2 regions of the Pseudoalteromonas sp. 78C3 genome follow, and region 2 is predicted to be linked to the other one. Evidence: predicted binding sites of a transcription regulator. Region 2 holds the regulator's gene; the other holds the start of a gene.
What was found. Region 2 encodes FliA, which starts transcription of late flagellar genes. Its sites were predicted from a motif close to CTAAAGNTNNNNNNNNNNNNGCCGATA; they were not measured.

Region 1 (7,541 bases), on a different contig from region 2:
TAAAGCGAATCAATGTTGTAGTGGACTTGGGCATGATGCGGTAGCAGACACCGGCAATTCTATTTGGTACCCAAGCTTACAAGGTGTTGTTGAAATACCTAAAAATGTAGAGCTATTTGGTGTGCTTGCATTAAAGCCAACAATAGAAACAATAACAACACCACTTCGTCATTTAACTACCGCTGCGCTTGGTAAAAAACCATCATTAGAAACAGACGAGCGTGATATAACGCTAACTTACACAGCTATTGATTACTATGCACCAAACAGTATTGAATTTAGATATAAACTAAGTGGCTTAGATAGTGACTGGCGCTATGCTAATACGCGACGTGAAGCTATTTATACTAACTTGCCTCCAGGCTCGTTTTTGTTTCAGTTAGAAGCGAAGCGCCAAGGTGAGGACTGGACTAAAGCGCAAGAAGTAGAATACGGTTTTGTAGTGCCTGAGCGCTTTGACGAAACTATTTACTTTAGGCTTTTAATTACCAGTGGCTTTATTTTGCTTTTCTACCTTATTTTTTGGGTGTTTAGAGCGCAAGAGCGTAGAAAACAAGAAGCATTAGAGGGCTTGATCACCGAGCGTACCTTAGAGCTTCGTCAAGCTAATGATAAATTAGGCCAAGTGAATTCACAGCTTAAATTAGTTAGTCACTCAGATGAGCTAACAGGGCTGCGTAGTCGTCGCTTTTTGTTTGATCAACTCCCTAAAGATATTGAACACTTTCAACGTAATTCACAATCGCTGCAGGCACAAGGCAAGTCACTGGTGCTGGTAATTATTAACTTTGATAATTTCAGCCGTATTAATGATGCCTATGGCCCAATTGCAGGTGATAGCTGCTTACAGCAAATGGCTGCATTATTAAATTCGCGTACGCAGGGTTCTGACTATGTGGCACGTTGGAGTGGTGATGAGTTTTTACTATTATTACGTGATTTTAAATGCAATAAAATAGACAGCTATGCTTCAGATCTTTGTAAAGTAATAGCGGCTAATTCATTCCAATTGCCAAATGGAAAAACAACTAATATCACGGCATCAATTGGTTGGTCATTTTATCCATTACCACTTTTGGGTGGGCAGGTAATTAGCTGGGAGACATCTATTAACCTAGCAGATATTTCACTACACCAAGTTAAAAAGCGCGGTGGTGATGGTGTTGCAACTATTACGTTTGATGATCAGCTTGATGCATTTGAGTTTGAACAAAATTCTAACGTTGATCAACAATTAGGTATTTTACAAAGCAATGGCCTAGCTGATATTAAAGTGTGGATGCGCTGATCAGCAATATTTGATATTAAAAAAGGAGCCTAGGCTCCTTTTTTAATATGCTCAACTTTAAATGTATAGGAAGTTAATTAATAAACGCTTTAATAGCGGTTAATATTCCTTGCTCGCCTAATCCCATTTCATCGTGCATTTCATCTTGGGTGCCGTGTTTAATAAACTCATCAGGAATACCTAAGTTAAGGATATTAATATCAGCTTTTTGCGTTGCTAAGAATTCGTTAACTGCAGAGCCGGCACCGCCAGCAATCGCATTATCTTCAAGCGTAACAATTACATCGTGGCTAGTTGCAAGCTCATTTAAAAGTGCAGTATCAAGTGGTTTAATAAAACGCATATTAACAAGCGTTGCATCTAATTCATCTGCAGCAAGCTGTGCATTTTCAAGTAATGTACCGAACGATAAAATGGCAATTTTACTGCCTTTCTTAATTGTATCTGCCTTGCCTATTTCAAGCAGTTGCATAGTGCTTTCAATGTCTGCAGTACCTGCACTACCTCGAGGATAACGAACTGCAACAGGGCAGTTTGCTTTATAACCGGTGTATAGCATTTGACGGCACTCGTTGGTATCGCTTGGTGCCATAATTACCATATTTGGAATGCAGCGCATAAAGCTTAAATCGTACGCACCTTGGTGAGTTTCACCATCGGCTCCCACAATACCAGCGCGGTCAATGGCAAATAATACAGGTAAGTTTTGCAGTGCAACATCATGTATTAATTGGTCATACGCACGTTGTAAAAAGCTCGAGTAAATAGCAACAACAGGTTTTAAACCTTCACATGCAAAACCAGCAGCTAAAGTAACGGCATGCTGCTCAGCAATAGCTACATCAAAGTATTGATCTGGATGCTCTTTAGAAAAACGTACCATGCCTGAACCTTCGCGCATTGCAGGCGTGATAGCCATTAACTTGCTGTCTTGTTCGGCCATATCACATAACCAATCGCCGAATACTTTTGAAAAAGTAGCAGCACTAGGTTTAGATTTAGGTAGGCTAGTTGTGCTCGGATCGAATTTTGGTACACCATGGTAGCCAATAGGATCGGCTTCAGCCGGTTTGTAGCCCTTACCTTTTTGGGTTTTTATATGTAAAAGCTGTGGGCCTTTTAAATTACGCATATTACGTAATGTATCTACAAGCATGTTTACATCGTGACCATCAATGGGACCAATGTAATTTAGGCCTAATTCTTCAAAGAAGGTACCTGGGATCATCATGCCTTTAATGTGCTCTTCCATTTTACTGGCAAGTTGCTTTACCGGAGGCACCCCTGAGAGTAACTTTTTACTACCTTCACGAATGTTAGTATAAAAGCTACCTGATAAAATTCGAGCAAAGTGATTTGTTAATGCGCCAACATTTTCAGAAATCGACATTTCGTTATCATTTAAAATAATAAGCATGTCTGATTTTACATCACCTAAATGATTCATCGCTTCAAATGCCATGCCTGCGGTTATAGCTCCGTCACCAATAATGGCTACAGACTTTCGACCTTTACCTTCTTTTTGTGCAGCAATAGACATACCTAAAGCAGCCGAAATAGAGGTGCTTGAATGGCCTACGCTAAACGTATCGTATTGGCTTTCATCGCGAAAAGGAAAAGGGTGCAAACCGTCTTTTTGGCGAATAGTGTGCATTTGCTCGCGACGACCAGTAAGAATTTTATGCGGATAAGCTTGATGACCCACATCCCAAACTAGGCGATCGTCTGGAGTGTTATAAACATAATGCAGCGCAACGGTTAGTTCAACCGTCCCTAAACCAGACGCTAGATGACCGCTACTTTGCGATACTGAGTTGAGTAAATAATCGCGCAGCTCATTGCTAAATGCAGGGAGTTTGTCTTGCGCTAAGTCACGCAATTGGGCTGGCTCGTCAACCAAATTAAGTAATGGATACTTGCTACTATCAAGTGTCATGGTTTTATATATATCCTTCGCTAACATTAATTAATTCAAAGCTTTTACGAATAATTAATGTTGAGTAATAATGTCAGTGCTAATTGCAATACGTATGAGCAAAAATTAGTGGTCACGCTCAATTAGGTAATTTGCTAGCGACGCAAGAAGTGTTGTGTCAGCATCTATATTTGCTAACGCTTCATGGGCTTGTTGTATTAAATTCTGCGCCATTTCTTTAGCGCCTAGCATACCTAATAACGCCGGATATGTCGCTTTATTCGCGGCAATATCGGAGCCTTGTGGCTTTCCTAAAATAACTGTATCGCCTTCAACATCTAAAATGTCGTCGTGTACTTGAAATGCTAGCCCTATAGCATACCCAAAAACACTTAAATTTTCTAAGGTTTGTTGATCAGCCTTTTCACTGCACAGTGCACCAAGTGTAATTGCGCAATTAATTAGAGCCCCGGTTTTTAGCTTATGTATTCGCTCAAGCTCTTGTACGGTAATTACTTTATCAGTTGCTGCTATATCAAGGCCTTGTCCGCCAACCATACCCTGAAGGCCTGATGCGTGGGCAAGTGTAGCAATCATTTTTACTTGTGTTTGCGATGAGCATTCAAATTTGTGATTCGCAATAAGCTCAAAAGCAAGAGTTTGAAGAGCATCACCGGCTAAAATTGCATTTGCCTCGCCAAACTCTATATGACAAGTAGGGCGTCCGCGGCGTAAGTCGTCGTCGTCCATTGCTGGTAAGTCATCATGGACTAACGAATAGCTATGAATACACTCAATTGCAGCAGCAAGTACGTTTAAGTCTTGATGGTTTGCGCCGAGCATTTTACCTGTGGCATAAACTAAAAATGGACGTAATCTTTTACCGCCATTAAATAATCCATACTGGGTGGCGTTCTTTACCGTTTCTTCTGTATCGAGAGGCTGGTTAAAATGCTGTTGTAAGGTCGCTACTACATCTTTTTGAGCACGTTCAATATGATTTTTTATGCTCACAGCTATTCCATATCATTATCAAAATTTGTAAGTACTGACTTTTCGCCATTCCCCATCAAAATTGATACTTTTTGTTCTGCTTGCTGTAATTTCCCTGATGAAGCACTTGCTAATGCAATTCCACGCTCAAATTGCTTTAACGATTGCTCAAGCGATAAGTCACCTTGTTCCATGTCACTAACGATTGTAGATAATTCTTCTAGTGCTTGTTCGAAACTTAAGTTTTCAGGTTTTTTAGTCGCCATCTTTATTTCAGCTTACATAATAAATTTAGGGGTCAATTTTAGGGGGAATGCTAAACTAGGTCAAAGGATGATATTGGTTTTTTACCTTTATAACGTTAAATTATATTTCAAGTGCATTAATAAAGCCTTAATAGCGGTCTGTTGGTTTAATAAATCAATTGATAATTAGGTAGCCCTTATAACTTGATCTAAGATAGTGCTAAAGGCTGCTTTTTATGTTTATTTATAAAAATGGCTTAAGCAATTCAATATGTTGCCGATAAGCAGTTAATAATAAAAGTTTATGATAAGGCCATTAAGCATGAAACTTCTGGAGGAAATGTGGATTTAGCAACCATAATCGGGATCCTAGGCGCAATTGGCTTAATTGTCATGTCTATGTTTATGAGTAGTAGCGGTGAAATGGCTATGTTTTACAATACCCCGTCTGTGGTTATTGTATTTGGTGGTTCACTCTTTATTGTTTTATCAAACTTCACCATGTCGCAATTTTTGGGGATAGGTAAAGTTGTTGCTAAAGCGTTTATGTTTAAAATCGAAACGCCAGAAATACTTATCGAAAAAGCAGTAGAACTTGCGGATTCAGCTCGTAAAGGCGGTTTTTTAGCACTCGAAGAAGCTGAAATTCCAAACCCCTTTATGCGCAAAGGCGTCGATATGCTCGTTGATGGCCACGACGCAGATGTAGTTCGCGCTACACTTCAAAAAGATATTTCTCTAACCACGACTCGCCATGAATTGGGCGCGGGTTTATTTAAGTCGTTAGCTGATATAGGGCCTGCAATGGGTATGATTGGTACTCTAATTGGTTTGGTTGCAATGTTGTCTAACATGGATGACCCAAAGGCAATTGGTCCGGCAATGGCAGTAGCACTATTAACAACTTTATATGGCGCGTTTTTAGCCAATGTTGTGGCAATTCCTATTCAGGTAAAACTCGAACTGCGTAAAGACGAGGAAGCGATGAATCAGCGTTTAATTTTGGATGCTATTTTAGGTATACAAGATGGTCAGAATCCAAAAGTAATCGAAGGTATTTTGAAAAATTACTTAGCTGAATCTAAACGCAAAGTAGATACCGAGGAGTAACTATGTCTGATCAAGAGTGCAAATGCCCACCACCAGGTCTACCTGCATGGATGGGAACGTTTGCCGATTTAATGTCACTGTTAATGTGCTTTTTTGTACTCTTGCTCGCGTTTTCAGAAATGGATGTACTTAAGTTTAAACAAATTGCGGGCTCTATGAAGTTTGCTTTTGGTGTGCAGAATAAAATTGAAGTAAAAGACATCCCTAAAGGTACCTCTGTTATTGCCATGGAGTTTACCCCAGGCAAACCAGAGCCAACCCCAATAGAAACCATTCAGCAGCAAACAGTCGAAATGACTCAACAAATGTTAGAGTTTCAGGCTGGCGATGAAAGTTCAGCAGGCGGCAGGCAAGAACAGCGCGGGGATAAACGCGGTGGTGAATCTCGTAGTACCTCACAAGAAGAATCTTCTGAGCAAGCAACTTCAGCAGCCGATCAGGAGCAAACTAACGAGCTTGTTAAAAAGATAGCGCAGCAGCTTGAAAAGCAAATAATCGATGGCGCAATTGAGCTTGAGTCTTTAGGGCAGCAAATAATTATTCGCATTAGAGAGAATGGTTCATTTCCTTCAGGTAGTGCATTTTTACAACCTAAGTTTAAACCTATAATTCAAGATATCGGTGTGCTGTTAAAAGATGTACCCGGTGAAATAACAGTATCTGGCCATACAGATGATTTTCAGGTATCAAATGAGTTATATATTAATAATTGGGACCTATCATCAAAGCGTGCTGTAGCCGTTGCAAGTGAACTGCAAAAAGTCCAAGGATTTGATAAAACGCGAATGATGGTGGTTGGTCGAGCTGAAACACGACCACTTGTACCGAATGACACCGATGAAGATCGCCGCAGGAATCGCCGAGTAGAAATATCTATATTACAAGGTAAAGCAAAAGAGTCAGCTCCTATAGATGTAAGATAACTTTTATTGGCAAACACACTTATTTATCATAAAGTATGCTTTCTTTAACAAATGTAACGGAATAGTTTATGAAAAAGGTCGATAAGTTTAGTCATATGCCAGGAAATGGCGGTGGTAATGACGATGATGAAAAAAAACTTGATTAACTCTAATGCCTGAATGGTTTTTAAAGACTATATTGATATTAGATACTAGTTGGGTGTTTATTTTAAGCCCTGCTATTTTCATTTTTTATTTTAGAAAAGATTATTTGGCCCTGCGTTTCGCTTTAATTACAGCCGCTTTTTTTTTATATGGAACCATTATTCATCCTTACTTGAAAGAGTTTGATAATGGGATTTATGTTTATCGATACCTTGTTTGGGCCCTTAATGATATTGCTTGGATGGCACTCATCGCATATCTGGGTTTAAAAGATAAGGTTTATTTGTGGCAATGCGTATTAGGTCAATTGGTTGTTATTATGGCACCAATTTTACAGCTATTTAGATTAGTCGACCGCCATTTATGGGATCTTTCTTATAGTACATACATTTATAAAACCTTATTGCCATTTATTAATATAGGCACCGTTGTTGTTTGTTATCTTCCGCTTATTTATATTTTAACAAAAGACAAAAAAAGCCCAGCTAGCCAATAGTTACAAAAAGTTCCCTCCTTTAAAATAGCTGTGCTAGACTACTGTTTATATAAACAGTGATGAGCAAGCTATGAAACTCTACATTGCAGAAAAACCTTCACTTGGACGCGCTATTGCTGATGCGTTACCAAAACCACATAAAAAACACGATGGTTATATAGAAGTCGCTAATGGCGATTGTGTATCGTGGTGTATTGGGCATTTGCTAGAACAAGCAGAACCTGATGACTATGATGAGCGTTTTAAAAAGTGGCAGTTTGAACACTTGCCTATAATACCTGAGCAATGGAAGCTAAAAGCTAAAACCAAAACACGTAAACAGCTCACTGTTTTAAAAAAATTAATTAAACAAGCTTCGCAACTTATTCACGCTGGCGATCCAGACCGTGAAGGCCAGCTACTAGTCGATCAAGTAATTGAAGAAGCT
Region 2 (7,541 bases):
TGCATCTTCAATATCATATTGTGGCGCAACAAAAACCCAAGAGCTCATATTTAGCATTTTTTTAAAGGTACTTGCTGATGTTTGCAACATAACAGCACCAAGCGTGCCGCCTAATACAATAATAAGGGCAGGACCATTAAATAAAGCAGAAACAACGCCGCCTTCTAAAGAGTAACCTAAACCTATTGCGCCCAGTGCTACAAATAGTCCAAATATTGAGAGTTTATCCACAACCTACCTCTCTCTTGATACGTGCTGCAACATCGCTTAATGCTAAGCTTTCACTCGAAAGCCCCGCATTAGCAATGGCTTGAGGCATTCCATAAACAACACAGCTTTTCTCATCCTGTGCCCAAATAGTTGCACCCGTTTGCTTTAACATTCTTGCACCGTCACGTCCATCAGCGCCCATGCCTGTTAAAACGATAGCAAGCACATCGCCTTGATACGTTTTTGCTGCACTGGCAAAAGTTACATCTACACTCGGTTTATAACTTATTCTCTCGCTATGATCTTCAAATACGCGCAGTGTTCTATTTGCACCACGCCCTTCTACCATCATCTGCTGTCCGCCAGGCGCTAGATAAGCCGTTCCTGGTTGTAAGCGGTCACCTTGTTGTGCTTCTTTCACTTTTATTTGGCACAGACCATTTAAGCGCGCTGCGAATGCAGGTGTAAAAGCAGCTGGCATATGCTGAATAAGTAAAATAGGGTGAGGGAAATTAGCTGGCAATTGAGTCAGTATAGTTTGTAGTGCAACAGGGCCACCTGTAGAAGTGCCAATAGCCACAAGCTGATATTGCTTTCCACTTGCTCGCATTGAGGCAACATTTGAACCTGACGATGTTGTAGGTGCTGCTCTTTTAAAGCTTCTATCGGGTTGTTTTATCGAAGGCGTTAGTGTGTTTGTTCTTTGCGAAAGTGAGCTTGTTATCGGTTTAGTTGATATTACTGGCTTAGGTGGTGTTGCAGATTTAAACGTTCGCGGTAAACGTCTTCGCCCTATATCTTTCACTTTATTTTGCAAAAGCTTTATAGCGTCTTCATTATTGCGAGCGATGTCTTCAAATTTTTTCGGTAAAAAATCCATTGCTCCAGCATCTAGCGCATCAAACGTTGCTGTTGCGCCATCACGTGTTAGTGATGAAAACATTAAGATAGGCGTTGGATTACTCGCCATTATCTCTTTAACTGCGCTAATACCATCAAGCACAGGCATTTCTACATCCATAGTGATCATATCTGGACGTAGCTGAGCTGCTTTTTCAACAGCTTCTCTGCCATTCACAGCAAAGCCTATAACTTGTATGTCGCTATCTTGTTCAAGAATTTCGCTTACTCTGCGGCGAAAAAAGCTTGAATCATCAACAACTAAAACTTTAACGGCCATTTAGCTCTCTTATTAAATTTATGCGTAGGTATATATTAAATATATACCTACTTTATTATTAGCCTGCGTAATGTTTTAACATGTTTGGAACGTCTAAAATCAGTGCAATGCCACCATCTGAAGTAATTGTAGCGCCTGCCATACCTGGGGTACCTTGTAGTAACGCATCAAGTGGTTTAATTACAACTTCTTCTTGGCCAATTAATGAGTCAACAACAAAACCAATTTGCTGCGTACCAATTTGCACAATAACTACATGGCCTTTTGCTTTTCGCTGTGAACGATCTGAGCCTTTAACTAACCAGTGCTCGAGGTAGAATAACGGTATTGCCTTTTTACGCACAATAATTGTTAATTGCCCATCAACCACATTTGTTTTCGTTAAATCTAAGTTGAATATTTCACTAACACCAGCAAGTGGTAACGCAAATGTTTGTGCGCCAACAATTACCATTAAGGTCGGTAATATGGCTAAGGTAAGTGGTACTTTTATCTCTAAAATGGTACCTACGCCTAACTCAGATTGAATACTTACAGAGCCGTTCAATTGGGTGATTTTAGTTTTCACCACATCCATTCCAACACCACGACCTGAAATATCAGATATCTCTTCTTTTGTTGAAAAGCCAGGTGCAAAAATGAGGTTGTATGCTTCAGTGTCAGAAAGTCGACTCGCTTGATCGTGGTCGAGTACGCCTTTACTAATTGCTATTTTTTTCAGTTTCTCAGCATCCATACCAGCGCCATCATCTTTAATGGTCAACAAAATATGGTCGCCTTCCTGAGACGCTGATAAAGTAACATTACCTGTTCTAGGCTTACCGGCAGCCTCACGAACAGCTGGCATTTCAATACCGTGGTCAACTGAGTTTCGAACTAAATGCACAAGCGGATCGGCTAGTGCTTCCACTAAGTTTTTATCTAAATCGGTTTCTTCACCTACAAGTTGTAAGTCAATGTCTTTGTTTAAGCTGCGTGCTAAATCGCGTACTACGCGAGGGAAACGACCAAATACCTTTTTAATTGGTTGCATTCGCGTTTGCATAACCGCGCCTTGAATATCAGCAGTCACTACATCTAAGTTAGAGATTGCTTTACCCATTGCTTCACTGTCTGAGTTAGTCGCTAAACTAACCAAACGATTTCGCACAAGTACTAACTCACCAACCATATTCATAATTTGGTCAAGTCGTTTTGTATCTACGCGAACTGTCGTCTCTGCTGCTGGTGGCGCTGATTTTTTAGGCGTTGCTGGCGCTGCTTTAGCAACCGGTTTTTCTACCGGTTTAGAAGCGGGTGCTTTTACAGGTTCTGGTTTTTTTACAGGCACACTCGCTTTTGCAGCTGGTTTAGCTGGGATATTGGGCTGTTTCACAGCTGGAGTGCTTTCTATTGATTTAGGTGCAGTGCCTTTACCATGAAGTTCATCAAGAAGCGCTTCAAATTCATCATCACTAATTTCATCATCTGATGAATTAGCAGTATTTGACGCTGGTTTAGCTGGTTCTACAGGTGCTTTAACTGCACTACTTTGCTCAGGTGCTTTACTCGCAACCTCACCAAAACTGCCAACTCCATGTAACTCGTCTAATAAGCTGTCAAATTCATCATCAGTAATATCACCATTAAAATCACTACTACTTGCTACTGGCTTTTCAACTGCAGGACCTTGTCCTTTACCGTGTAGTTCATCAAGTAAGTTTTCAAATTCATCTTCAGTGATTTCGTTTATTTCAGCATCACTAACCGAAGGAGTTCCGCTAAACATTTCATCAAATGCAAATGGATCTTCCTCATCAGCTATTGGCGTATCAACTACTTCATCAAGAGGTTGTTCAACGTCAGTTTCTGAAGCGACTCCGTTAAGCTCGGCTTCTGTTGGAGGTAGGCCCAAAATGTGGAGGGTTTGAAGTAACTCAGGATCTGCTGGTTCTGGCTTATCCCTATTTTGGATAGTCGCGAACATTTCATTAATGGTGTCGAGCGCTTGTAAAATAACATCCATTAACTCTGAATTGACCGTTCGCACGCCTTGACGTAGTAAATCAAATACGTTTTCAGCGCCGTGGCAAGCATCAACAAGTTCTGTCATAGCTAAAAAGCCTGCACCACCTTTTACAGTGTGAAAGCCTCTAAATATGGCATTTAGTAACTCGGTATCTTCTGGATTATTTTCCAGTTCAACTAACTGTTCAGATAAAAGCTCTAGGATTTCTCCTGCCTCTACAAGAAAGTCTTGTAAAATATCTTCATCGACTTCAAACATGCAGTTACTCTCCTCTTAGAAGCCCAAACTTGATAAAAGATCATCGACTTCATCTTGATCAGACACAACATCATTACGCGATTCTTTATCAATAATAGGGCCTTCAGGACCTGCTAAAGTTTGTGTGGCAACTGGTTCTTTTATTTTTTGTTGTTCTACTTTATTCGCTGTGTTGTCACTGTCATCTTGTTCAGCAAACGCTGTTAAAAGATGAAGTAAGCTTTCTTCTACTTCTCTAACAAGTTCTATAACACGGCGAATAACTTGACCTGTTAAGTCTTGATAGTCTTGAGCCATTAGTACATTTGTCATTAAGCTTTGAAGCTCATCCGTTTTATGATGAGAGTTATTCATAAACTTATCGATACTATGGCAAAGTTGTTTAAACTCACCAAGCTCAATCTCCCGGCTCATTAAACGATCCCATGTCGGTTTGATATGAGATATTTCATCTGCAAGTTGCTGAGCTATAGGTAAACTAGCCTCAACAGCATCCATTGTTTTATTAGCCGCATTTTCTGTCATTTCTATAACATAATTAAGCCGCTTTTTAGCATCTGGAATCGCATCTGTCGTTATGTTAGTTAAGCGAGTATCAAGCTCAAAGCTTTTAAGTGCTTCGTGCAGTTGACGAGTCAACTTCCCAACTTCAGCAAATAATTTAGACTGCTCTTGCGAAGCTGTCTCTAAAATCAACTGATTAGCTTTATCTTGCTCATCGTTTTCTAAATAAATGACGAGTTGACGAGCTTGTTCTAACGTTATTTGAGGCGCAGCTGGTGCTGACATAAGCCTCTCCCCCATCATTAGCCTAAGCGTTCAAATACTTTTTCTAATTTAGTTTTTAATGTTCCAGCCGTAAATGGCTTAACAATATAACCATTAACGCCAGCTTGTGCTGCAGCTATTATTTGTTCTTTTTTAGCCTCTGCCGTTACCATCAGTACAGGGATATGTTTTAACTTATCATCTGCACGAATTGCTCTTAAAAGGTCAATACCTTGCATTCCCGGCATATTCCAATCTGTAACCACAAAATCAAACACTTGATTTTGTAACATAGGCAAAGCTGTAGACCCGTCATCAGCTTCTTGAACGTTAGTGAAACCTAAGTCACGTAATAGGTTTTTTATAATTCGTCTCATCGTTGAAAAATCATCAACTACAAGAATTTTCATGTTTTTATCCAAAACATCCCCCAGTGAGGTATTAACCTTAGTTTACTTACTACTAGTTTATCCAGTCATTGATTTTAGCTTTAAGCTTAATCATCGCCTGACCATGTATCTGACTTACACGCGATTCGCTTACATCGAGTATATGTCCTATTTCTTTTAAATTCATTTCATCGTTATAGTATAAAGAAAGTACCATCGCATCACGCTCTGGTAATGACTTTATTGCATTTAGCAAAGACTCATTAAACCGATCATTTTTAACATTATTAAAAGGTTTGTCTAGCGCTAAATCTTGGCCTACGGGAGTAATAACATCCTCATCTACACCAAGGTCTTCTATGCCTAATACTTTACTGGTATTAACATCATTTAAAATATGATGGTACTCATTGAGTGAAATTTCAAGTTTTTCAGCAACTTCTGTATCTGTTGGTTCGCGATTCAGACTGCTTTCGAGCCCAGTAATTGCCTCTGCAACTTGTCGGCTTTTACGGTGTACTGAACGAGGAGCCCAATCACCACGGCGCATTTCATCAAGCATAGCCCCGCGAATACGAATACCGGCAAAGGTTTCAAAGCTTGCGCCTTTTGTTGCATCAAAGTTTTTTGAAGCTTCTATTAAACCTATCATTCCTGATTGAATTAAATCATCAAGCTGAACGCTAGGTGGTAATCGAGCAATTAGATGACATGCCACTTTTTTGACAAGTGATGCATGTTTCTCAACAATCACATTTAAGTTTTGTGTTGATTGATATCCCATAGCTCTATTCACCAATGTTGTCATAATTAGCCGTTTACTAGTTTCTCAATGAAAAACTCTAAATGCCCAGATGGTTGATTTGGTATTGGCCATTTAACTGCTTTTGTCGCCAGCGCTTTAAACGCGAGAGCGGCTGGCGAACTTGGAAAGAGCTCAACAATCACCTTTTGGCGACGTGTTGCTTTGCGCATATTTTCGTCATAAGGAACCGTTGCTACTAGCTCCATTGAAACATCTAAAAAGCGATCGGTAACTTTAGATAGTTTTGCAAATAATTCAGTGCCTTCACGCATACTGCGGACCATATTGGCAACAATTTTGAACTTATAAACACCGTGCTCGCGGCTTAATACTTTAATAAGTGCGTAAGCATCGGTTATTGATGTTGGTTCATCGCACACTACAACCATTACATCTTGTGCTGCTCGTGAGAAGCTTAGCACCATGTCTGAAATACCAGCGGCTGTATCTACAATTAAAATATCAAATTCGGTATTCAATTCGCTAAATGCACGAATTAGCCCGGCATGCTCAGATGGCGATAGTTCAACCATACTTTGCGAGCCCGATGTAGCGGGTACAATTTTAATACCAGCAGGGCCTTCAACTAAAATCTCGTCAAGCTCACATTCACCTGACAAAACGTGTGATAAATTGCGCTCTACACGTAAACCAAGCATCACATCACAGTTTGCTAAACCTAAGTCAGCATCCAGCACTAATACTCTATTACCTTGTTGCCCTAGTGCAATAGCGGTATTTAGAGAAACATTTGTTTTCCCTACCCCACCTTTACCACCGGTTACAGCGATAACTTTTACGCCGTTGTTATTGTTTTGACTCATTTTGCGCAGGCCGCTTGCTTGATCTAATACTGTGTTAATCATACATCCCTACTGTACTTGGCGCCACTGCTTGGTGCCTTGAATGTTGTGCTTTTGTTCTTTTTAAATATAATTGCTCAGCCTTTTTCACTAGTTTCTCAGCATTTGCAACACGAATATCTTCTGGCACTCGTTGACCGTTAGTAAGATACCCTATTGGGAGGCGATTTTGAATCGCAATACTAATAATCTCACCCAAACTTAATGATTCATCTAACTTAGTGAAAATACAACCACTTAACTGTACTTTTTTAAAGTGACGTACTGTTTCTTGTAATACATTAATTTGTGCCGTCGCGCTTAGTACTAAGTAGCTGCGAATATCCACACGTTGGTTACGCATTAACGTGTTTAACTGCTCAGTCAAACGTAAATCTCGCTGACTCATACCTGCTGTATCAATTAATACTAGACGTTTATTTCGTAAATGATATAAAACTTCAGCTAATTCATTAGCATCTTTAACTTGCTTTACACCACAACCAATAATACGGCCGTAAGTAGCAAGCTGTTCATAAGCACCAATTCTGTATGTATCAGTGGTTATTAAGGCCACTTTATCAGCGCCATATTTTTGTGCACCTAACGCTGCAAGCTTAGCAACTGTTGTTGTTTTACCAACACCTGTTGGACCCACTAACGCATATACACCACCTTGGCGAAGTATTTCATTATTGGTTGTTTGCATTTGATCTTCGACCATCGTTAACAACGCTTTCCAGCCTTGCTTACGAGATACATCATCAGGTACAAAACATGCCATTTGTTGCGCTACTTCTTTATCAATACCCATACCGACTAAGCGGTCAACCATGCAAGCGCGTGTTGGATCGCGACGCGCCATATCTTGCTGCATTAAGCCTGATACTTGATGCTCAAGTAATTGACGAATTGCGTTCATTTCTTCACGCATTGTTGTCATTTCTTCGCTTTCATTATTGGGTGTTTGTTGGCGAGCAGTTACTGGACTATCTAAATCATCAAAGTCGCTGTCTAAATCATCAAAACCTAAGCTATCCGCTTGAGTTTGTGGACGAACTGGCGCTGCATTTTCAGGAGC

Region 1: a site for FliA is predicted at 4,698-4,724, ahead of pomA (flagellar motor protein PomA). Genes of this name have one in related genera too.

The regions. Positions count from the first base shown of each region.
Region 1 covers NZ_PJAV01000162.1:4,751-12,291, reverse strand. The annotation lists gene CXF76_RS14380 (ligand-binding sensor domain-containing diguanylate cyclase) at 1-1,288, shown strand, start outside; gene dxs (1-deoxy-D-xylulose-5-phosphate synthase) at 1,362-3,224, opposite strand; gene ispA ((2E,6E)-farnesyl diphosphate synthase) at 3,330-4,217, opposite strand; gene CXF76_RS14365 (exodeoxyribonuclease VII small subunit) at 4,220-4,462, opposite strand; gene pomA (flagellar motor protein PomA) at 4,784-5,551, shown strand; gene CXF76_RS14355 (flagellar motor protein MotB) at 5,554-6,474, shown strand; gene CXF76_RS14350 (hypothetical protein) at 6,626-7,114, shown strand; partial or broken gene CXF76_RS14345 (toprim domain-containing protein) at 7,185-7,541, shown strand, end outside.
Region 2 covers NZ_PJAV01000128.1:19,688-27,228, reverse strand. The annotation lists gene CXF76_RS06745 (flagellar motor protein) at 1-231, opposite strand, end outside; gene CXF76_RS06740 (protein-glutamate methylesterase/protein-glutamine glutaminase) at 224-1,390, opposite strand; gene CXF76_RS06735 (chemotaxis protein CheA) at 1,449-3,656, opposite strand; gene CXF76_RS06730 (protein phosphatase CheZ) at 3,672-4,445, opposite strand; gene cheY (chemotaxis response regulator CheY) at 4,463-4,846, opposite strand; gene CXF76_RS06720 (RNA polymerase sigma factor FliA) at 4,887-5,597, opposite strand; gene CXF76_RS06715 (MinD/ParA family ATP-binding protein) at 5,624-6,484, opposite strand; gene flhF (flagellar biosynthesis protein FlhF) at 6,477-7,541, opposite strand, start outside.